3 regions of the Verminephrobacter eiseniae EF01-2 genome follow, and region 3 is predicted to be linked to each of the others. Evidence: predicted binding sites of a transcription regulator. Region 3 holds the regulator's gene; each other region holds the start of a gene.

Region 1 (6,162 bases), 200 kb from region 3:
GCGAACGCGAGAGCAGCTTGCCGGTGTCGTCGAGCACGCTGACCGCCGAGGGCGCCATCTCGGGCACGCTGGCCGCCACCAGATGCACGATGCCGGCCAACTGGGCGCGCTCCAGAAAACGGCCCGGATACAGACTCACCAGCACCGAGGCCGAAGGCTTTTGCTGCTCGCGGAAAAACCCGTTCTGCTCGGGCAGCGCCAGATGCACGCGCGCGCTTTGCACCGGCGACAGCGCCTGTATCGAGCGCGTCAGCTCACCCTCGAGGCCGCGCCGAAAGTTCAGCCGCTCCTGAAACTGCGTCACCCCGAATTTGCTCGACTCCATCAGCTCGAAACCGACCACCGACCCCTTGGGCAGACCCTGGCTTGCCAGGCGCAGCCGCACCTCGTGCACCCGATCGGCAGGGACCAAAATGGCGCCGCCGCCCTCGGCCAGCCGGTAGGGCACATTCATTTGCGACAGTTGGGCCACGATGGTGCCGCCATCCTTGTCGCTCAGGTTGCCAAACAGCACCCGATAGTCCGGCTGGTGCCCCAGAACCAGGGCCGCGACAGCCGCCAGCACCAGCAGCGCCACGCCCGCACCCAGCCGCATGCGCTGCGCCCGGTTCAGCGCCGACAGGCGCTGCCACCACAGCGGCCCCGTCGTCGGCGGCGGCGGGAGCGGATCGGGGGGGAGCTCTGCAACAGCCGACATCTTGCTTTCCAATGCAACAGTCCCGGCAGCAGACCGGGCGTAGAGGCCATTGTTTGGCTACGCCGCCGCCCTGCTCGCCGGATAAACCGCCCGTATGGCCATCAATTCCCGACACCCGGCGCCGTGGCGCGCGCCAGGATATGCCGTCATATCGCCATTGATATCGCCACTGCCCACGGGGATACCGCCATGGACCTTCGCCCCCCGAGCCTTGCCACCCCGCTGACGAGCGCCGGCCTGGCGCGCCGCGCCGCCGCGCCACAAGATGCAAGCCAGGCCGTGGGCCAGGAAGCGGGATTTCCCGGCGCCTTCAAAACCGCACTGCAATCGGTCAGCGCGGCGCAAAGCCGCTCGGCCGATCTGCAAAAACAAGTGCAGTTGGAAGACCCCGCCGTCAGTCTGGAAGAAACCATGGTCGCCATCCAGAAAGCCCAGATCGGCTTTCAGGCCGCCTTGAATGTGCGCAACCGGATGGTGCAGGCCTACACCGACATCATGAACATGCAGGTCTGACGATGTGGTTTGCGGCCCGGCGCGCGCCTGAATCCGGGCGCCAGCCGCCCGTCGCTTTCAGTGCAGCGTCGGCAACCGGTCGGCCAGCAACTGCTCGCACCGGGCCAGCCAAGGCTCGGCCAGGCAACGGATCCGGGCGTCGTTGCGCAAGATGCGCTGCATGATGCGCGACTTCTCCCGGCGCTGCTCGGGCCGCAATGGCTGCAGTTGCGCTTGAAAGCGCAACTGCCCGATCAGCACGGCGCAGGCACTTTCGTAGCGCAGCACCGCATCCCAATCCTCGCGCCTGGCCGCATCGAGCATGCCGGCGCTGCTGTCTTCGATCGCCTTGTAATAGTCCATCAACTGCGACATGGCTCAAACTCCTGCCAACATGGATTGGGCTGCGGCCGGGGCGTCGGCGCGCGTGTTCCTGATGCCATCCCAGCCCTGGGCCACCGGCCTGATCAGCAGCATGACCTCCTGCAGCATCGCATCGTCATTGCGGGCATTGGCCAGCGTCAGGCGGCGCACGCAGTAGTCGTACAGCGCCCCCAGGTTGTTGGCCAGTTCGCCGCCGCCGGCCCGGTCCAGCGAAATGCCCAGGCCCTCTTGCAAAATCCGGATCGCCTTGGCAATGCCATTGACCTTGCCCAACACATCGCCGCGCGCCAAGGCGCCGCGCGCCGTGGCAATCGAATGCAAGACCCCGCCATACAGCAGACTGACCAGTTGGTGCTGGTCCAGCGCGTACATGCTGGTCTCCACATCGATGCGCTGATAAGCGTTGGCGGCACGGGGGCTGTAGGCGCTGAACATGCTGGCGATCCTTGCGATGGTTGCCTCAGGTTATCGGCCCGCGCCGGACAAACTTGAAGCCCCTGATTGCAGCCCTCGACGGGGTCTGTTCCGCCGAAAGTGATTTTCTTGATGATGAGCATCGATTTCCCTTACGTTGATTTCCGAAGACCGGCGGCCAACAGAGAATCCGAAGAACCCCAGACAAGAAGGGTTAGAAGGGTTGCAGGCCAGCCGTGGCGCATTGGAAAACGAGGTCTTCGACGAGTTTCGAAACGCTGATCCGATGGCTTGGCGCTCGCATTGCGTTGCGTTGAATGCGCTGCGGGTCGTTACGCCGCGCCCACCACCCGGAGGTTCCCATGCACCACTTGCATCGTCATCGCTCGCGCCGTCATTTCCTGCGCGCCTGCGCCGCCACTGCGGCCATCGCCCATCCCGTCATCGGCATGGCCCAGGGGCTGGCCGCGCAAACCACCATCCACTATGGCGGCTCGGCCTGGCTGGGCCACTATCCGGCTTATCTGGCGCTGAAAAGCGGCACGCTCCCGGCGGCGTCGATCGATCTGCGATGGCAATCCTTCGGCACCTCCTCGGCGCGCATGAGCGCCGTCCTGTCCGGTGGGATCGACATCGCCTGCACCGGCATCGTCTCGGCACTGGCGCTGATGGCGCGCGGTTCCAGGCACTTTGCCATCATCGCCGTGCCGGAGGACTTCGGCCGCGTCGAGGGCTTGTTTGTCCGCTCCGATGTCAGCGCCATCGAGCACCTGAGGGGCAAGAAAATCGGCGTGACCTTCGCCTCCAGCGCGCACCTGCTGGTGCTCGACCTGCTGGCTGGCGCGGGCCTGGGGCCTGCCGATGTGACGGTGCTGAATGTGCCGGCCCCGGAGTTGCCTGCGGCGATGGCGGCCGGCCAGATCGATGCGGCGGCGGCATGGACGCCGCAATTTCACCGGATTCGCGCGCTGCCGGGCATCAAGCTGCTCGCCGATGACACGGCGTTCTCGCTGTTCAAGAGCCACAAGGTCACCCCGGGCCCGGATGTTCTGGTGGTGCGCCAGGCGTTTGCCGACAAGAATCCGCTGGCCGTGCGCGGCTTTCTCAAGGGCTATTTCAGTGCCATCGCGATGCTGCGCGACCGCCCGCAGGAAGCCGCCCGGCAGTTGCTCGCGCTGACCGGCCTGTCGCTGGCAGACCAGGTGGAGGCCATCTTGGGGGCGCAGTGGTACGGCAGCGAACAGCAGCGGAACCTGCTCAAGGTGCCAGGCACCTATGTCGATGGACTGCAGGGTTTGGCCGACATGCTGGTGGCGCACAAACAGATCGACAAGGCCCCGGTCGTTGGCCAATGGATCGATGCCTCGCACTTGGCATGAACCCCGATCCAACACCCCGGCATGCGCTGCTGGCCACGGCCTGCGTCGCCGTGCTGGCCTTCCTGGCGCTGTGGGAGGGCACATGCCGCAGCGGCCTGGTCGATCCGGTCTTTTTGCCGCCGCCGAGCGCCGTATGGGCGCGCGGCCTGGCCATGGCAAGCGATGGCGCGTTGCCCGGGCATGTGCTTGCCTCGGCCCGGCGCGTGATGACCGGATTCCTGGCCGCCACGGTGGTCGCGATTCCGCTGGGCATCTTTCTGGGCATGTCGCGCTATGCGCGCGCAGCCTTCGATCCCATTCTTTCCTTGCTCCGGCCCCTGCCTTCGATGAGCTGGATCCCGCTGTCGCTGCTGTGGTTCGGCATCACCGAAACGCAAAAGTACAGCATCGTCTTCATGGGCTGCTTTGCGCCGGCATTGGTCTACGTCATCGAAGCCACGCGCAATGTCGACCCTGTGCTCATTCGCGCAGCACAAAACCTGGGCGCCAGCCGCTGGCAGGTGATGCGCGAAGTGGTTCTGCCGGGCAGCCTGCCGCAGATTCTGAGCGGGCTGAAGATCATTTTGGGCCTGGCCTGGACCTGCGTCATCTCCGCAGAACTGGTCGCGGCGCGCGAAGGGCTTGGCTTTCTGATCATGAACGGCAAAGAGTTCTTTCAGACCGAGGTCGTGGTCCTGGGCATGGTCATGATCAGCCTGACCGTGCTGCTCACCGATGTGGTGTTTCGCGCCATCGGGCGCAAGCTGCTGAGGTGGCAGCCATGAACGCAATGATCGCGCTCGAAGCGGTCGCCAAGCGCTATGGCCTGTTCCAGGCCCTCGATCGCATCGACATGCAGGTTGCGCCGGGCGAATTCGTGGTGCTGCTGGGCGCATCGGGCTGTGGCAAATCCACCTTGCTCAACCTCATCGCGGGTTTCGATGCGCCTTCGTCCGGCCGCGTGCTCGTCAATGGCCGGCAAGTCCAGGGCGTCACCGCGCATTGCGGCATGGTCTTTCAGCAATACGCGCTGTTTCCGTGGCTGAGCGTGCTGGACAACGTCTGCTTCGGGCTGAAGATGAAGGGCGTCGCGCGCGCCGAGCGGCGCCAGACGGCGCAGCACTTCATCGCAATGGTCGGGCTGGAGGGCTTTGAGCACCACTATCCGAAGGCGCTGTCCGGCGGCATGCGCCAGCGGGTCTCGATCGCGCGCGTGCTGGCCAACGACCCCGACGTGATCTTGCTCGACGAGCCGTTCGCTGCGCTGGATGCGATGACGCGCCAAGTGCTGCAACAAGAGCTGCTGCAAATCTACGCCCACAGCGGCAAGACCATCGTCTTCATCACGCATTCGATCGACGAGGCCCTGTTGCTGTCCACCAGAATGCTGATCATGAGCGCCCGCCCCGGCCGCGTGGCTTGCGACATCCGCAACGACCTGCCACAGCCGCGCACGGCGGACATTCAGCTCTCGGCGCGCTACAACGCGCTGAAGTCGCAGATCTGGAACCAGGTGCAGGCCGAAGTCATGCGCAGCCTGGAGAGCCGGGCCGCCTGAGCGCCGGTGCCGCGATGAACGATCAACCCGACAAAATCAGGCGCAGCCACCCCGGCTATCGGGCCGGCTCAGGGTGGAACCTGATGCTGGCGCCACGCTTGGCACACACCACCGCCCCGAGCGCGCGGGATTTCGACGCGATCGTGATCGGCGCCGGCTTCACCGGCTTGGCGGCAGCCCGCAGAATCGCACAACTGCAACCCCAGGCCAGCGTGCTGGTGGTCGACGCGACAACCATCGGCGACGGCGCATCGGGCCGCAATTCCGGCTTTCTGATCAGCTTGCCGCACAACACCGGCATGGCAGGCCACGGCAGCCCCGCCGCAGTGGCGCGCAAGCAGATCCGGCTGTATGACATGGGCTTGCAGTGGCTGCACGGCATCGTCACGCAACAGGCCATCGAATGCGACTGGAGCCCGGCCGGAAAATTCCATGCGGCGGCCACCAAGGATGGCGAGCGCAGCCTGCGCACCACGCTGGCACAGTATCGGCAGTGGGGCGTCGGCTACCGCGAACTGGATGCCGACGCATTGCACGACGCCTTCGGAACGGCTTACTACCGCTACGGTTACCACTCGGCCCACAGCGTGTTCGTGCAACCGGCCGCATTGAGCCGCGGGCTGGCGGACAGCCTTCCGGCCAACGTGCACCTCTGGGAAGGCGAGCCGGTGACGGGACTTCGAGGGTCAGGCCCCTTTCAGGTGCAAACCGCCAGCACCACGCTGCGGGCGGGCCGCGTCATCGTGGCCAACAACGGCTTTGCCACCCGGCTGGGCTTGGCGCGCGACCGCATCTTCACGATCTACACCTACGCGGCGCTGACGCCGGTGCTTGCCGAGCGCGAGCGCGCCAAGCAAGGCCCGGACAGCGAGTGGGGGCTGATCCCCGCCAACCGGCTCGGGACCACGCTGCGCAAAACCCGGGACGGGCGACTGATGGTCCGCAGCGCATATTCCTACCAGGCAGAGCTACCCCTGGCCAGAGTGCGGGACATGCTGCAAGACTGCTACCGGCGCCGCTATCCGGGCATGGCCGCGCATGCGTTCGAGTATGTTTGGGGCGGGGCCACCGCATTGACACGCAACGGCGCCCTTTATTTCGGCGAGGTCAGAAACGGCCTTTACGTCTCGCTCGGCTGCAACGGCGCAGGCGTGCTCAAAGGCACGATGTTCGGCAAACTGCTCGGAGAAATGGCGGCCGGCCACCACTCCCCCGAACTGAGCGATGCACTCGGCTTGCAGCGGCCCAATTGGCTGCCT
Region 2 (6,162 bases), 1.8 Mb from region 3:
GCGCCGGCCGGCCTCAACGGGGCGGCGGCTTGTTCCAGATGGCAACCTGTTGCGAGATATAGGCGTTCAAGCCATTCAGGCTGCTCAGTTGGGTGTCGAGCGCGTTGTAGCGCTGCGTGATCCGTTGCTCGAAGGCGTCCGCCGCCGCGTTCACCTGCGCCTGGTCCCGGCTGTTGCGCGCCAGGCTTTGCTGTAGCGTGTCGTACTTGGACTGGAAGAAGCCGGTGCCCGACAGCAGCGCGCTGGTCAGCGCCTTCATCTGCACGGCAATGCCGTTGGCCGAACCGCCGCCGGTGCTGCTCAGCAGGTTTTTCACATCGCCCGGTCTTTCGGCCAGCGCCCGGTTCAGCCGGCCGGTATCGACGCTCAGGCCGCCGCCGAGCTGCTGCGTGATGCCGACATCGGCCAGGCGCTGGAACGCGCCGCCGCTGGTGCTGACCGATCGCAGCACACGGAGCAGCGAGTTTTGCAGCGCCAGCGCCGTCGCATCGCCCTGCAGCAAGCCGGCCGTCCGGGTCTTGGCGTCGTACTTGGTGGCGTCTTGCAGCAGATCGTTGATCGCGTTGTAGGCTTTGACGAAGTCGCCGATACGCGCCACGGTGGCCGAATCGTCCTTGCTGACGGAGATTTCCACCGGGGCCTGGGTCACTTGCAGGGCCTGAAAGCCCACGCCGGAGACGGTGCTGGCAAAGGTATTGCTCGCCGATGTCACCGCAATGCCGTTGACCGTGGCCTGCGCATCGGCCGCCGCCTGTGTCACCGTGCTGCTGTCCGTCGCCAGGCTCGACAGGTCGAGCGCCGCCGTATCGGCCGCAGCGCCGTCGGCGCCGCCGGAGGCCGCGCCCTGCGGCAGCACGCTCAGGCGAAAGCCCGCTGCCTGGCCGGTGTTCTGGCTGCGCAGCAGCAGGCGCTCGCCCGAGGGGTCGGACAAAACGGCGGCGCTCACTGCGGCGCCGGCGCCATTGATCTTGCTGGCGACATCGACGAGCTTGTCGCCGGCGCTGATGCGGATGTCCACGGGCTGGCCGCTGGCCGGGATGAAGGAATGGGGGGCCACGCTCCATTGGCCCAGTTCCAGGCGCAATGTGCCGGCGCGCAGCGCAGCGCCGACCGGCAGCAGCGTCCCGGAGGCCGTGGCCTGCGCCTTGGCCAGGCTTTGCACCTCGACGTCGAAGCGGGTCGGCAAGGTGCCGCCCGGCGCCGTGGCCGAGACATATTTGCTGTCCGACGATGCGGTGCTGACGCTGTTCCAGCCCGTGACGCTGGCCAATGCGCGGGTGCTGTCGTCGAGCGTGGCGACCAGCGATTTGAGCTGGCCAAACGCAGAGATTTTGGTATTGACCGTGGTCGCTTGCTGCTTGAGCGCATCCAGCGGCTTTCTTTCCAGCGCCACCAACTGGGAGATGATGTTCTTGACATCCAGGCCGCTGCTGCCGATGCCGGGCGATGAAATGGTGGCCATACCCAACCTCCAGGTTCGACGGGCATTGTGGCGTCCGATGGCGCTGAGCAAACGGCGCCGGCAGGCCGGAAAACCCGTCTCATCGGGCTTTGCCGGCCCCGGGATTCAGCGCAGCAGGGCCAGAACGCTTTGGGGCAACTGGTTCGCCTGGGCCACCATCGCGGTGCCGGCCTGTTGCAGGATTTGGGCGCGCGACAGGTTGGCGGTTTCGGCGGCGAAGTCGGCGTCGAGGATGCGCGAGCGCGATGCCGACAGGTTTTCCGAGGTCACCTGCAGGTTGTCGATCGAGGTTTCAAAGCGCGACTGCAACGCGCCGAGCTTGGCCCGCTGGCTGTTGATGAAAGCCAGCCCGGCATCCACGGTTTTCAGGGCCTCGGTCGCTTTTTTGAAAGTCGTCACATCCAGACCGGCAACTTCTCGCAGAGAGGAGGCCGGGGCGGCAGTCGTGTTGAAAGCGTTCGTGGTGGTGGCGGTAGTGGAGAAGGACTTGTCGGAATCGAGCACCACGTAACCACTGACGGTCGCACTTTGGGCCGCAGTGTCGGTGGTTATGGTTGCTGCGGCGCCAACGGCCGATCCATCGGCTTGCAGTTTCTGGACAGTGATCACGCCTACATTGGTTGCGTCAGTCTCGGCTCTATACAGACCAATGTCCTGTCCTGTGGCATTGGTCAAGACCACTCGATTGTTGGACGCATTCAGCGCGGCGGTGACCCCGGTTTTCGAGGTCTGCTCATTGATCGCCGACACCGCATTCGACAAGCCGTCGGCGGTCGCGGTATTCGCCACCGAGAAAGAAATGGCCTGCCCCAGCGCTGCCCCCGACGGGGTATTGTCCGAGCGCAGTTGAAGGGTGTAGGCCCCGACCGCTCCGAACCCCAGTTCCACCTCGGTGCGCGCCGAGGCCGTGACGCCGGTATTGGCGGTCTGCAGATTGATCATGTCGGTGGTGGCCTTGGCCGTGGCGTTGTCAGTGACGACGATGTTGGCCGAACCCAGTGCGCCGTTGATGGCCAATGTGCCAGTGGTCACGCCATTGGTCCCCCAAGCGGCAGTGGCCGCAGAAACTCCGGCACCATTGGACGACGTATTTTGGTTGTTGCCATACCTGCTGGTGCGCAGATTGGCCGTGGCCGCGACAATGGTCTGGTTGGCATTGGCGCCCACCTGGAACGGCTGTGTGCCAAAGCTGCCATCGATCAGCTTGGCGCCATTGAATTCGGTGGTTTGCGCAATGCGATCGAGCTCGCTGACCAGTTGGCTGACCTCGGCTTGCAGCGCCTGGCGGTCGCTCGAGCTGTTGGTTGCGTTGGCCGACTGCACGGCCAGTTCGCGCACCCGTTGCAGGATGTCCCCCGAGGACTTGAGCGCGCCTTCGGTGGTTTGCGCCAGCGAGATGCCGTCGTTGGCGTTGCGCACCGCCTGGTTCAGGCCGCGAATCTGGCTGCTGAAGCGCTCGGAAATCGCCAGCCCCGCCGCATCGTCCTTGGCGCTGTTGATGCGCAGGCCCGAGGACAGCCGCTGTATCGAGGTGTTCAGCGACGACTGGCTCAGGCCCAGGTTGCGCTGTGCGGTCAGCGATGCAATGTTGGTGTTGATGATCGATGCCATGGCGAATCTCCTGCAAAAAAGCGGCCTGTCGGATGGCGGATGGCCTGCGCCTTCCGTTGCCGATGTTTTCGACCCCGGCCCGGGAAACTTGAGGGACTTCGGGACCGATGGCCGGCGCTGCGGCGCTGCGGCGCAGTAGCGTAGCCGCCCGGCGGCAAGCCGCAAACAGCGCGGTCTTGGTGCGGTTCATTGCGCCAACGCAGCCAGGCGGCACTGCCGACAATGCCCGTCACCCCTGTCCGGCTCAAGGAGCATCTGCCATGGCTGCCACGATCAACACCAATATTGCGTCGCTGACCGCACAGCGCAATCTGGGCCTGAGCCAGTCGTCGCTGAACACCTCGATACAGCGCCTGTCCTCGGGCCTGCGCATCAACAGCGCCAAGGACGATGCGGCGGGGCTGGCGATTTCCGAGCGCTTTACGAGCCAGATTCGCGGCCTGGACCAGGCGGCGCGCAACGCCAATGACGGCATCTCGCTGGCCCAGGTCACCGAAGGGGCGATGAAGTCGGCCAGCGACATCTTGCAGCGGGTGCGCGAGTTGGCGGTGCAGTCGGCCAATGCGTCCAACAGCCCCGGCGACCGCCAGGCGCTGAACCAGGAAGTGGGCCAGTTGGTCAGCGAGCTCGATCGCATTGCGCAAACCACTGAATTCAACGGCGCCAAATTGCTCGACGGCAGCTTTGGCACGCAGCAGTTCCAGGTGGGCGCCAATGCCAACCAGACCATCGTCGCGGCCACGGCCAATCTGCGCACCGGCGTGTATGGCAACAACCAAAACACGGCGGCCAATGGCGCCGGCGCCGATGCCAACATGGGCGCCGATGCCGCCTGGGGGAGCAACGGTGTCGGCACCGGGGCATTGGCCATCAGCGGCGCGCTCGGCTCGGCCAGCATCGGCATCGAGGCGAACCACACGGCCAAGGCCATGGCCGACGCCATCAACCTGAAAACCGCCGATACCGGCGTCACGGCCTCGGCGCGCACCGAGGTGCAGTTGTCCTTTTCTGCGCCCGGCGCTTACACCTTCCAGTTGCGCAGCGAAAACCGCCCGAACCCGCCCGCGCTCGGGCAGCCGATGGCGTTCCATGTGACGGCGACCGGTACGATCGACGGCTTGTCGAACGCGATTGCCGCGATCAATGAGCAATCGGCCAAGACCGGGGTCACCGCCGCGCTGAACCCGGGCGCCACCGGCATCGTGCTGACCAACACCACGGGGCAGGACATCGGCCTGTACAAAAGCGCCAGTGACAGCGGCAATGCGGGCACGATCACTGTCCAAAAGCAAAACGCCGATGGCCTGCCCGCAGGCAGCGCGGGCGCCTTGGCGGCCGCCGCCGGCGTTGGCAATGCCACCGTCAGCGGGTATGTGGTGCTCGATGCGAACAAGCCCTTTTCCACGACCGTCACCACCACGAACGCTTTCAACACCACGGCTCCCGCCGACTCCGCCTCCTCGCTGCAAGAAGTGGCCGGCCTGGATGTGACGACATTCAAAAATGCGACCGAGGCCCTCAAGACCGTGGACTCTGCGCTGTCGTTCATCAATGGCGAGCGCGCCAAGCTCGGCGCGTTGCAGTCGCGCTTCGAGAGCACCATCGCCTCGCTGAACATCACCTCGGAAAACCTGTCGGCATCGCGCTCGCGCATCCTCGACGCCGACTTCGCCACCGAGACGGCGAACCTGTCGCGCGCCCAAATCCTGCAACAGGCCGGCACCGCGATGGTGGCCCAGGCGAACCAGATTCCGCAAGGCGTGCTCAAGCTGTTGCAGTAGCCGTGCCCCGAGCCGTGCCCCGCACAGTACCCCGTACAACGCCCCGTACAACGCCCCGAACGGCGGCCCGGCCAAGGACGCAGCGTGCAAGACAGCCACCCGGCCCCCGGCGCCACGGTCGATGGCCGGTTCCAGCACGCGCTGCAAAGCGCCGATTGGCCCTTGCTGGCGCGCCTGTGCCAGCGGGCGTTGCGCAAAAACCCGCGTGACCTGCCGGCCACGCGGCTGCTCGGCCATGCGCTGGAACGCCTGGGCAAGACTGCCGCGTGCGGGCAGGTCTACCGCCGCGGCGCGCTGCTGTGGCCCAACGATGCCGAGCTGCTGATCAACTACGCCAGCATGTTGCTCAAGCATGCGCACACTGCGCAGGCGCTGCCGGTTCTGGAGCAGGTCTGCGCGCTGCGGCCTGACAAGGCGGTGTGCTGGCTCCAACTGTCGCAATGCTGCTATTTGCTGACGCTGCACGAAAGGGGTTTGCAAGCGGCCGAACGAGCCGCTGCGCTGGCCACGGAGCCGGGCGAAAAATCGGCCGCGCTGACCCAGAAAGCAATCCATGGCCGCGAGCTGGGGCAGGTCCGGCAGGCGGTGCAGGACTGTCTGCAAGCCATTGCGCTGACGCCCGGGGATCTGTCGAACCACACCAACCGGCTGCTGTTCATGCTGGCCGACCCGCAGGCCGACGCCGCCAGCCTGGCGCAGGCCGCGCGCGACTATGCGGCGGTCGTCGAGCCGCCGCTGAAACCGCACTGGCCCGGCTTTGCCGAGCACCAAGGCGCGCCATGGCGCCGGCTGCGCGTCGGGTTTTTGTCGCCTGATTTCCGCACGCACTCGGTGATGTACTTCGTCGAGGGCTTGCTGGCGCAGTTGGACCGGCGCCAGTTCGAGGTCTTTGCCTTTTATCTGTTCCCGCGCGACGACCCGGTGACCGAACGGGTGCGGCGCCATGCCGATCGCTTCGTGCGCCTGGCGGGGCTGGGCGCCGAGCAGCAGGCGCAGGCGATTCGGGCGCAGCGCATCGACATCCTGATCGACCTGGCCGGGCACACCGGCTACAACGGCTTGCAGGCCATGGCCCACAAGGCGGCTCCGGTGCAGGTGTCGTGGCTCGGGTTTCCGGCGACGACCGGGCTGCAGGCCGTGGATTACAAGCTCAGCGACGAGATCACCGACCCGCCCGAGGCCCAGGCGCATTACACCGAGCAGTTGTACCGCCTGCCGACGCTGTTTGCCTGCTACCGCCCGATGAGCCGACACCCCCTTTGGCGCTACCAGCCGCGCTACCAGGTGCAGCCCACGCCGGCGCTGGAC
Region 3 (6,162 bases):
AGTAGATCAACCTTTTTCATGAATTACTGGTTCCACGAATGACGAGATGAATCGAGTTGACATCATTTTCTTTCGATCAGATTATCCAATATCTGTTTCCCATTCCGCTCTTTCCGGAATGACGTGCTTCCCACTTTCTGGATCGACTCCATCACAAACAAAAGAGTCAAATCGATCCGATCGCCAAGTGTCGTCTTGCATGGTGTGCTCAGGCAGGGGAAGATCGCCCGGCACATCCGGAAAATTCAGCCGCTATGCGTCGCCACCGCCGCCTCCAGGGCATCGATGAACAGGCTCGCAACGTCGCACCCTGTCTGTTCTTGTATTTCCTGAAAGCAGGTCGGGCTGGTGACATTGATTTCGGTCACGCAGTCACCGATCACATCCACCCCCGCCAGCAACAGACCTCGCTGTTGCAGCACCGGGCCCAGCGCGGCTGCGATTTCCCGGTCCCGTGCTGACAAGGGGCGGGCGACGCCTTTTCCGCCTGTGGCCAGGTTGCCCCGCACTTCACGGCCTTGGGGAATGCGCGCCAGGCAAAAGGGTACCGGTTTGCCGCCAATGATGAGTACGCGTTTGTCCCCTTCGACGATTTCTGGCAAGAACTTTTGCACCATCACGCTCCGGGCGCCGTGGCGATTCAAGGTTTCGGTAATGCTGCCCAGGTTCAGGCCATCCGGCCCTACGCGGAAGATGCCCATGCCGCCCATGCCATCGAGTGGCTTGAGAATGATGTCTTGGTGCTGTGCATGAAAACGCTGGATGTCCCCCGCATCGCGCGTCACCAGCGTGGGGCCTATGAACTGGGGAAATTCCATGATCGCCAGCTTTTCCGGGTGGTCGCGCAAGGCCCGGGGTTTGTTGAATACCCTGGCTCCTTCACGTTCGGCCTGTTCCAGCAGGTGGGTGGCGTAGAAGTACTCGCTGTCGAAGGGCGGGTCTTTGCGCATGAGCACCGCATCAAAGTCTGCCAGCCAGGCGCTATGCTGCGCCGGGGCGTCGTACCAGTGGGTTGGGTCGCCGGTCAGGCGGATGTCCTGCACCCGGGCGCTTACTTTGCTGCCGCGTTGCCACATGATGTGCTGCGGTTCGCTCACTGTCAGGGTGTGGCCACGCCGCTGCGCTTCGCGCATCATCGCGAACGTGGTGTCCTTGTAGATCTTGAAGCTGTGCAGAGGGTCGGCAATGAAGAGCAGTTCCATGGTGTCAGATCAGAAGGGTGTGCGACTCAAGTGTCTTCGGCCTGCGAACGCCTGTACTGTTGCACAAACAGCGCAATGCTGCCGCAGACCACGCCCCAGAATGCAGACCCCACGCCGACGATGACCACCCCGCTGAGTGTCACCAGAAAGGTGATGAGTGCCGCTTCGCGGTGGGTCTCATCGCGCAATGCGGTTGCCAGGCCGTTGGCTATGGTTCCCAGCAGCGCCAAGCCGGCGATGGCCACCACCAGTTCTTTGGGAAACGCGGTCAGCAGTCCGGTGATCACCGCACCAAAGAGCCCGATCATCACATAGAGCGCGCCGCACGATACGGCGGCCGTGTAGCGCCGGCTGCGGTCCCGATGCGCTTCGGCGCCCATGCACATGGCTGCCGTGATGGCACTGAAGTTCAGCGCAAAGGCCCCGAAGGGCGCCAGCGCCAAGGTGGCCAACCCGGTGAGCGTGATGAGCCGGGATACGGGCAGGTCGTAGCCGGTGGCACGGATCACCGCCACGCCGGGCAGGTTCTGCGAGGCCATGGTGACGACAAACAGCGGGATCGCCAGGCTGACGATGGCGGCGACACTGAACCGGGGTGCGGTGAAGATCGGCTGCGCCAGTTCCAGCGTCACGGCCGACCAGGCCATCCGGCCTTGGGAGGCCGCATACACCACGGCCACGGCCAGCGTGATGACCACGGCATAGCGCGCAGCCAGCCGGCGGCTGAGCAGATACACCAGCAGCATCAGGAGCACCAGCGGCAGCGCCGTCTGGGCGGCGACAAACGCTTGCAGGCCGAACCGGGCCAGCACGCCGGCCAGCAGCGCGGTGGCGATTTCCATCGGGATGCGGTTCATCACGCGCTCGAACCAGCCGGTGATGCCCGCCAGCGTAATGAGCACCGCGCTCGCCATGAAGGCGCCAACGGCTTGCGCCATGTCGAAGCCCCCCGCCAGCCCGGCCGTTGCCAGCACGGCGGCGCCCGGTGTCGACCAGGCCACCATGACGGGCTGGCGCAGTATCAGCGAAGGCACCAGCGAGCACAGTCCCGAGCCCAGGCCCAGCGCCCACACCCAGGAACTGATCTGGGCCGGCGTGGCACCAAACGCCTGCGCGGCCTGGAACACGATGGCCACCGAACTGGTAAAGCCCACCAACACCGCAACGAACCCGGCGACGGCGGTCGAGAGGCTCAGGTCTTTGAAAAACTGCATGGCCCGATTCTGGCATCGTGCCTGCTGGAGCGCTCTGCGCAGGGCGCCAGCCCCGGGCGGGCATTGCAGCACAATGACGCCATGCACCCCAGCCTGTCTGCCCCGGCCGCAGCGCCGGACGCCACATCGTCCGGCGCGTCGTCCGCCACCGCGTTGCCGGATTTCCGCTGCCGACCGCGCGCCTTCCTGCGCGCCCTGTTCGATGCCGCCGTGCGCAGCGCGCAACCCTTGCATGGCATGCGCGCATGGCTGCCGCCGCCGCCCAAGGGGCGCACCCTGGTGCTGGGGGCGGGCAAGGCCGGCGGCGCGATGGCGCAGGCGCTGGAGGCGCTGTGGCCTGCCGATGCGCCCTTGTCCGGTCTGGTGATCACGCGCTATGGGCATGTCCCGCCCCGGCCTGCGGGCCTGCCGCAGCGCATCGACGTGGTCCAGGCCGCGCACCCGGTGCCCGATGCGGCGGGCTTGGCGGCGGCGCAGCGCATTCTCGATCTGACCCGGGGACTGACCGCAGATGACTTGGTGCTGTGCCTGATCTCCGGCGGGGGCTCGGCATTGCTGAGCTTGCCCTGCGACGGTTTGACGCTGGCGGACAAGCAGCGCATCAACCGCGCGCTGCTGGACAGCGGGGCCCCTATTGGCGCGATGAACTGTGTGCGCAAGCATTTGTCGCGCATCAAGGGCGGACGGCTGGCGGCGGCCTGTCTGCCCGCGCGGGTGGTGACGCTGGGCATCAGCGATGTGCCGGGCGACGATGTCTCGGTCATCGCCAGCGGCCCGACCGTGCCCGATGCCAGCAGTTGTGCCGAGACGCTGGCGCTTCTGGTGCGCTACGGCATCGATCTGCCCGCCGGCATCGGGGCTGCATTGCAGGCCGGGATGCTGGAAACGCCCAAGCCCGGCGACCCCCGTTTTGCGGGCCATGCCGTGCACTTGATCGCCACGCCCTGGCAAGCGCTGGCGGCGGCGGCCGAAGCGGCGCGCGCGGCAGGGCTGGCGGCCCATCTGTTGTCCGACGAGATCGAGGGCGAGGCGCGCGAGGTGGGCCGGGTGCATGCGGCCTTGGCGCGCTCGGTGGCGCGGCGCGGGCAGCCGTTTGCCAGGCCCTGCGTGATTTTGTCGGGGGGCGAGACCTCCGTCACGGTGCGCCCGCGCGCGCCCGGCGTGCCGGCGGGGCGGGGCGGCAGGGCCGGGGAGTTTTGCCTGGGCTTGGCGCAGGCGCTGCAAGGCCAGGGCGGCGTGTGGGCCTTGGCGGCCGATACCGACGGTATCGATGGCAGTGAAGACAACGCCGGGGTTTTTGTCGACCCCAACACCCTGGCCAGGGCCGAGGCCCAGGGTCTGCGCTGCGCCGAGCATCTGGCGCGCAACGACGCCTGGGGGTTTTTTGCCAAGCTCGACGACCTGCTGCTGACCGGCCCCACGTACACCAATGTGAATGACTTCCGTGCGCTACTTATTTTGTAGCCACAAACGCATGGGTATCAAGCGCTCGGGGCGGCTCGGGGCGGTTTGCGTACAGCGTCTAATGCGCGCGCATCTTGGCCCGCAGCCGGACTATCGACTGGCTGTGCAGTTGGCACACCCGCGATTCGGTGATGCCGAGCACGGCGGCGATTTCCTTGAGGTTCATGTCGTGCTCGTAGTACATGCCCATGATGTGCTGCTCGCGCTCTGGCAGGCTTTGGATGGCGGCCACCAGCGAGGTCTTGAGGCGCTGGTCGCGCAGCAGTTCGACCGGGTCGGCGGCGCTGTCGACGATGTGGCGCTCCAGAAATCCGTCTTCCGCTTCGCGCTCGTCACGGCCCTGTCCCATGTCCTCCAGGTACACCAGTTGGGTGCCGCGAACCTTGCCCAGCAGGCTCTGGTAGCTGGCCAGGTGCAGGCCCATCTCGCTGGCGATCTCCGACTCCAGCGGGCTGCGGCCCAGTCTTTGCTCCAGCCTGTGCACGGCCTGCTCGATCTCTTTTTGGCTCTTGCGCGCACTGCGCGACATCCAGTCGCCCTCGCGCAATTGGTCGAGCATGGCGCCGCGGATGCGCTGGCTGGCAAAGGTCTCGAATTGCACGCCCTGGGCCACCTGGTAGCGCGACAGGGCGTCGGCCAGGCCCATCATGCCGACCTGTATCAGGTCATCGAGCTCCACATTGGCGGGCAGTTTGGCGATCATGTGGTGCGCGATCTTGCGCACCAGCGGGACATGCTGGCGCAGCAGCGCATCGCGGTCGAGCTGGCCTTTGGCGGTGTACATCGGATCAGTGGTGCCAGACACCATGCGCAGGCGTTGGCGAGAAGAAGAAGTTCAACTCGCTGGCCTTGGGGTCGAAGGCCGATGGGGCCGGGGCCCGCATCGATGCGCTGACCAGTTGCTGCGCATCGGCGCGCTGCCAGTCTTCGGGAACGCGCTGGCCCTGGGTCAGGCCGCGCAGCAGCACCCGGTGGCGGATCAGCGCATCGATCGCCGGGCCTGGCTTGGCCGCTTCGTCCAGTTTGGACAGGATGGCTTGCAGCGCCTGCGGCGGGCCAGCGCCAGCGCCGCTCTCGTAGGCGCCGAGCATCTCGTCGAGCGTATCCCCGTGGCAGCCGGCGTTGAGCACCAGCAAGCGGTTGACCTGGGGCAGATCGCGCAGATCGGTCAGTTCGCGTTTGCGGGGGTCGCGGGGGGGCAGACCGGGGGTGTCGATCAGCACCAGCTTCTTGCCGCAAAACAGGCCCAGCAGGTCGTGCAGCGCGGCGCGGTCATGGGCCAGATGGGCGACGATGCCCAGCATGCGGCCATGGCTGCGCAACTGCTCATGCGCGCCCGGGCGGTAGCCGTCCATCGTGATCAGGCCCACGCTGTCGGCGCCGTGGCTGCGGGCGCACAGCGCGGCCAGTTTGGCGATGGTGGTGGTCTTGCCCACGCCGGTGGCTCCGAGCAGCGCGTAGATGCCGCCTTGCTCGTACAGCGGGGGTGCGGCCAGATCGGTGCGCAGGTTGTGTGCCAGCGCCTGCAGCAGCCAGCGCACCGAGGCGGCGGCCGACAGGTCGGGCGGCATGCGTTCGAGCAGTGCGCGGGCCAGCGTGGGCGAGTAGGCGGCGCGGATCAGCTTGAGCATCAGCTGCGACTGTATCGGGTGCTGGCGCGCCTGCCCCAGCCAGGCCAGCGTGTCCAGGCGGTCTTCGATCAGCGCCTGCATCGCATGCAGTTGCTGCGCCACGCCGGGCGGGTTGGGGTGTGCCACGGCGGACGCCGGCATCGGTTCGAACGCCGGCGCGGGCATGGGCCCGGACGCCGCCGGTATCGGCGTAGGCGCCGGTTCGCGGCGCTGTCCTGACGGGGTCGGCGTTGCCGGGGGCGCTGGCGCGGGACTCTGCAGTGCGGCCTCATGGCGGCGGCGCAACATGCGCTCGCGCACGTAATCCTGAAACGACAGGGTGCTCATCGCCAGTTGTTCGGTGTCTTGCGCCACCGGATTGCGCTCCGGGCGACCTGGGCGGGGTGGGGCGGGTGGGGCGGGTGGGGCCGGTGGAGGGGGTGGGGGGCTGGCCGCAGTGGCATCGAGCGCCGACAGCAGGCTTTCGGCCGTGGCCAGCACTTCGACGCCCTGGGCCGTGGGACGGTTGGACAAGATCAGGGTGCCGTCGCCGAAGGCCATGCGCGCTTTCGCCAGGGCCTCCCGGGAGGTGGATGCGTGAAAGCGTTGGATGTTCATGCGGCTGCCCCTTGCAGGATAGGCCCGATGCGGATGCTGTGGGTCTCCGGAATC

The links. Region 3 encodes FliA, which starts transcription of late flagellar genes. Its sites were predicted from a motif close to CTAAAGTTTNNNNNNNNNNNGCCGNTA; they were not measured.
Region 1: fliS (flagellar export chaperone FliS) is a predicted target of FliA. The motif match lies at 2,040-2,066, and genes of this name have one in related genera.
Region 2: VEIS_RS21275 (flagellin N-terminal helical domain-containing protein) is a predicted target of FliA. The motif match lies at 3,140-3,166, and genes of this name have one in related genera.

The regions. Positions count from the first base shown of each region.
Region 1 covers NC_008786.1:1,229,870-1,236,031, reverse strand. The annotation lists gene fliF (flagellar basal-body MS-ring/collar protein FliF) at 1-697, opposite strand, end outside; gene fliE (flagellar hook-basal body complex protein FliE) at 887-1,210, shown strand; gene VEIS_RS05460 (flagellar protein FliT) at 1,268-1,564, opposite strand; gene fliS (flagellar export chaperone FliS) at 1,568-2,008, opposite strand; gene VEIS_RS05450 (ABC transporter substrate-binding protein) at 2,350-3,366, shown strand; gene VEIS_RS05445 (ABC transporter permease) at 3,363-4,130, shown strand; gene VEIS_RS05440 (ABC transporter ATP-binding protein) at 4,136-4,903, shown strand; gene VEIS_RS05435 (NAD(P)/FAD-dependent oxidoreductase) at 4,918-6,162, shown strand, end outside.
Region 2 covers NC_008786.1:4,842,301-4,848,462, forward strand. The annotation lists gene fliD (flagellar filament capping protein FliD) at 14-1,462, opposite strand; gene VEIS_RS21275 (flagellin N-terminal helical domain-containing protein) at 1,568-3,073, opposite strand; gene VEIS_RS21280 (flagellin N-terminal helical domain-containing protein) at 3,334-4,854, shown strand; gene VEIS_RS21285 (O-linked N-acetylglucosamine transferase, SPINDLY family protein) at 4,939-6,162, shown strand, end outside.
Region 3 covers NC_008786.1:1,032,330-1,038,491, forward strand. The annotation lists gene VEIS_RS04555 (EamA family transporter) at 1-20, opposite strand, end outside; gene gshB (glutathione synthase) at 246-1,202, opposite strand; gene VEIS_RS04565 (benzoate/H(+) symporter BenE family transporter) at 1,229-2,416, opposite strand; gene VEIS_RS04570 (glycerate kinase type-2 family protein) at 2,498-3,880, shown strand; gene VEIS_RS04575 (RNA polymerase sigma factor FliA) at 3,939-4,664, opposite strand; gene flhF (flagellar biosynthesis protein FlhF) at 4,669-6,108, opposite strand; gene flhA (flagellar biosynthesis protein FlhA) at 6,105-6,162, opposite strand, start outside.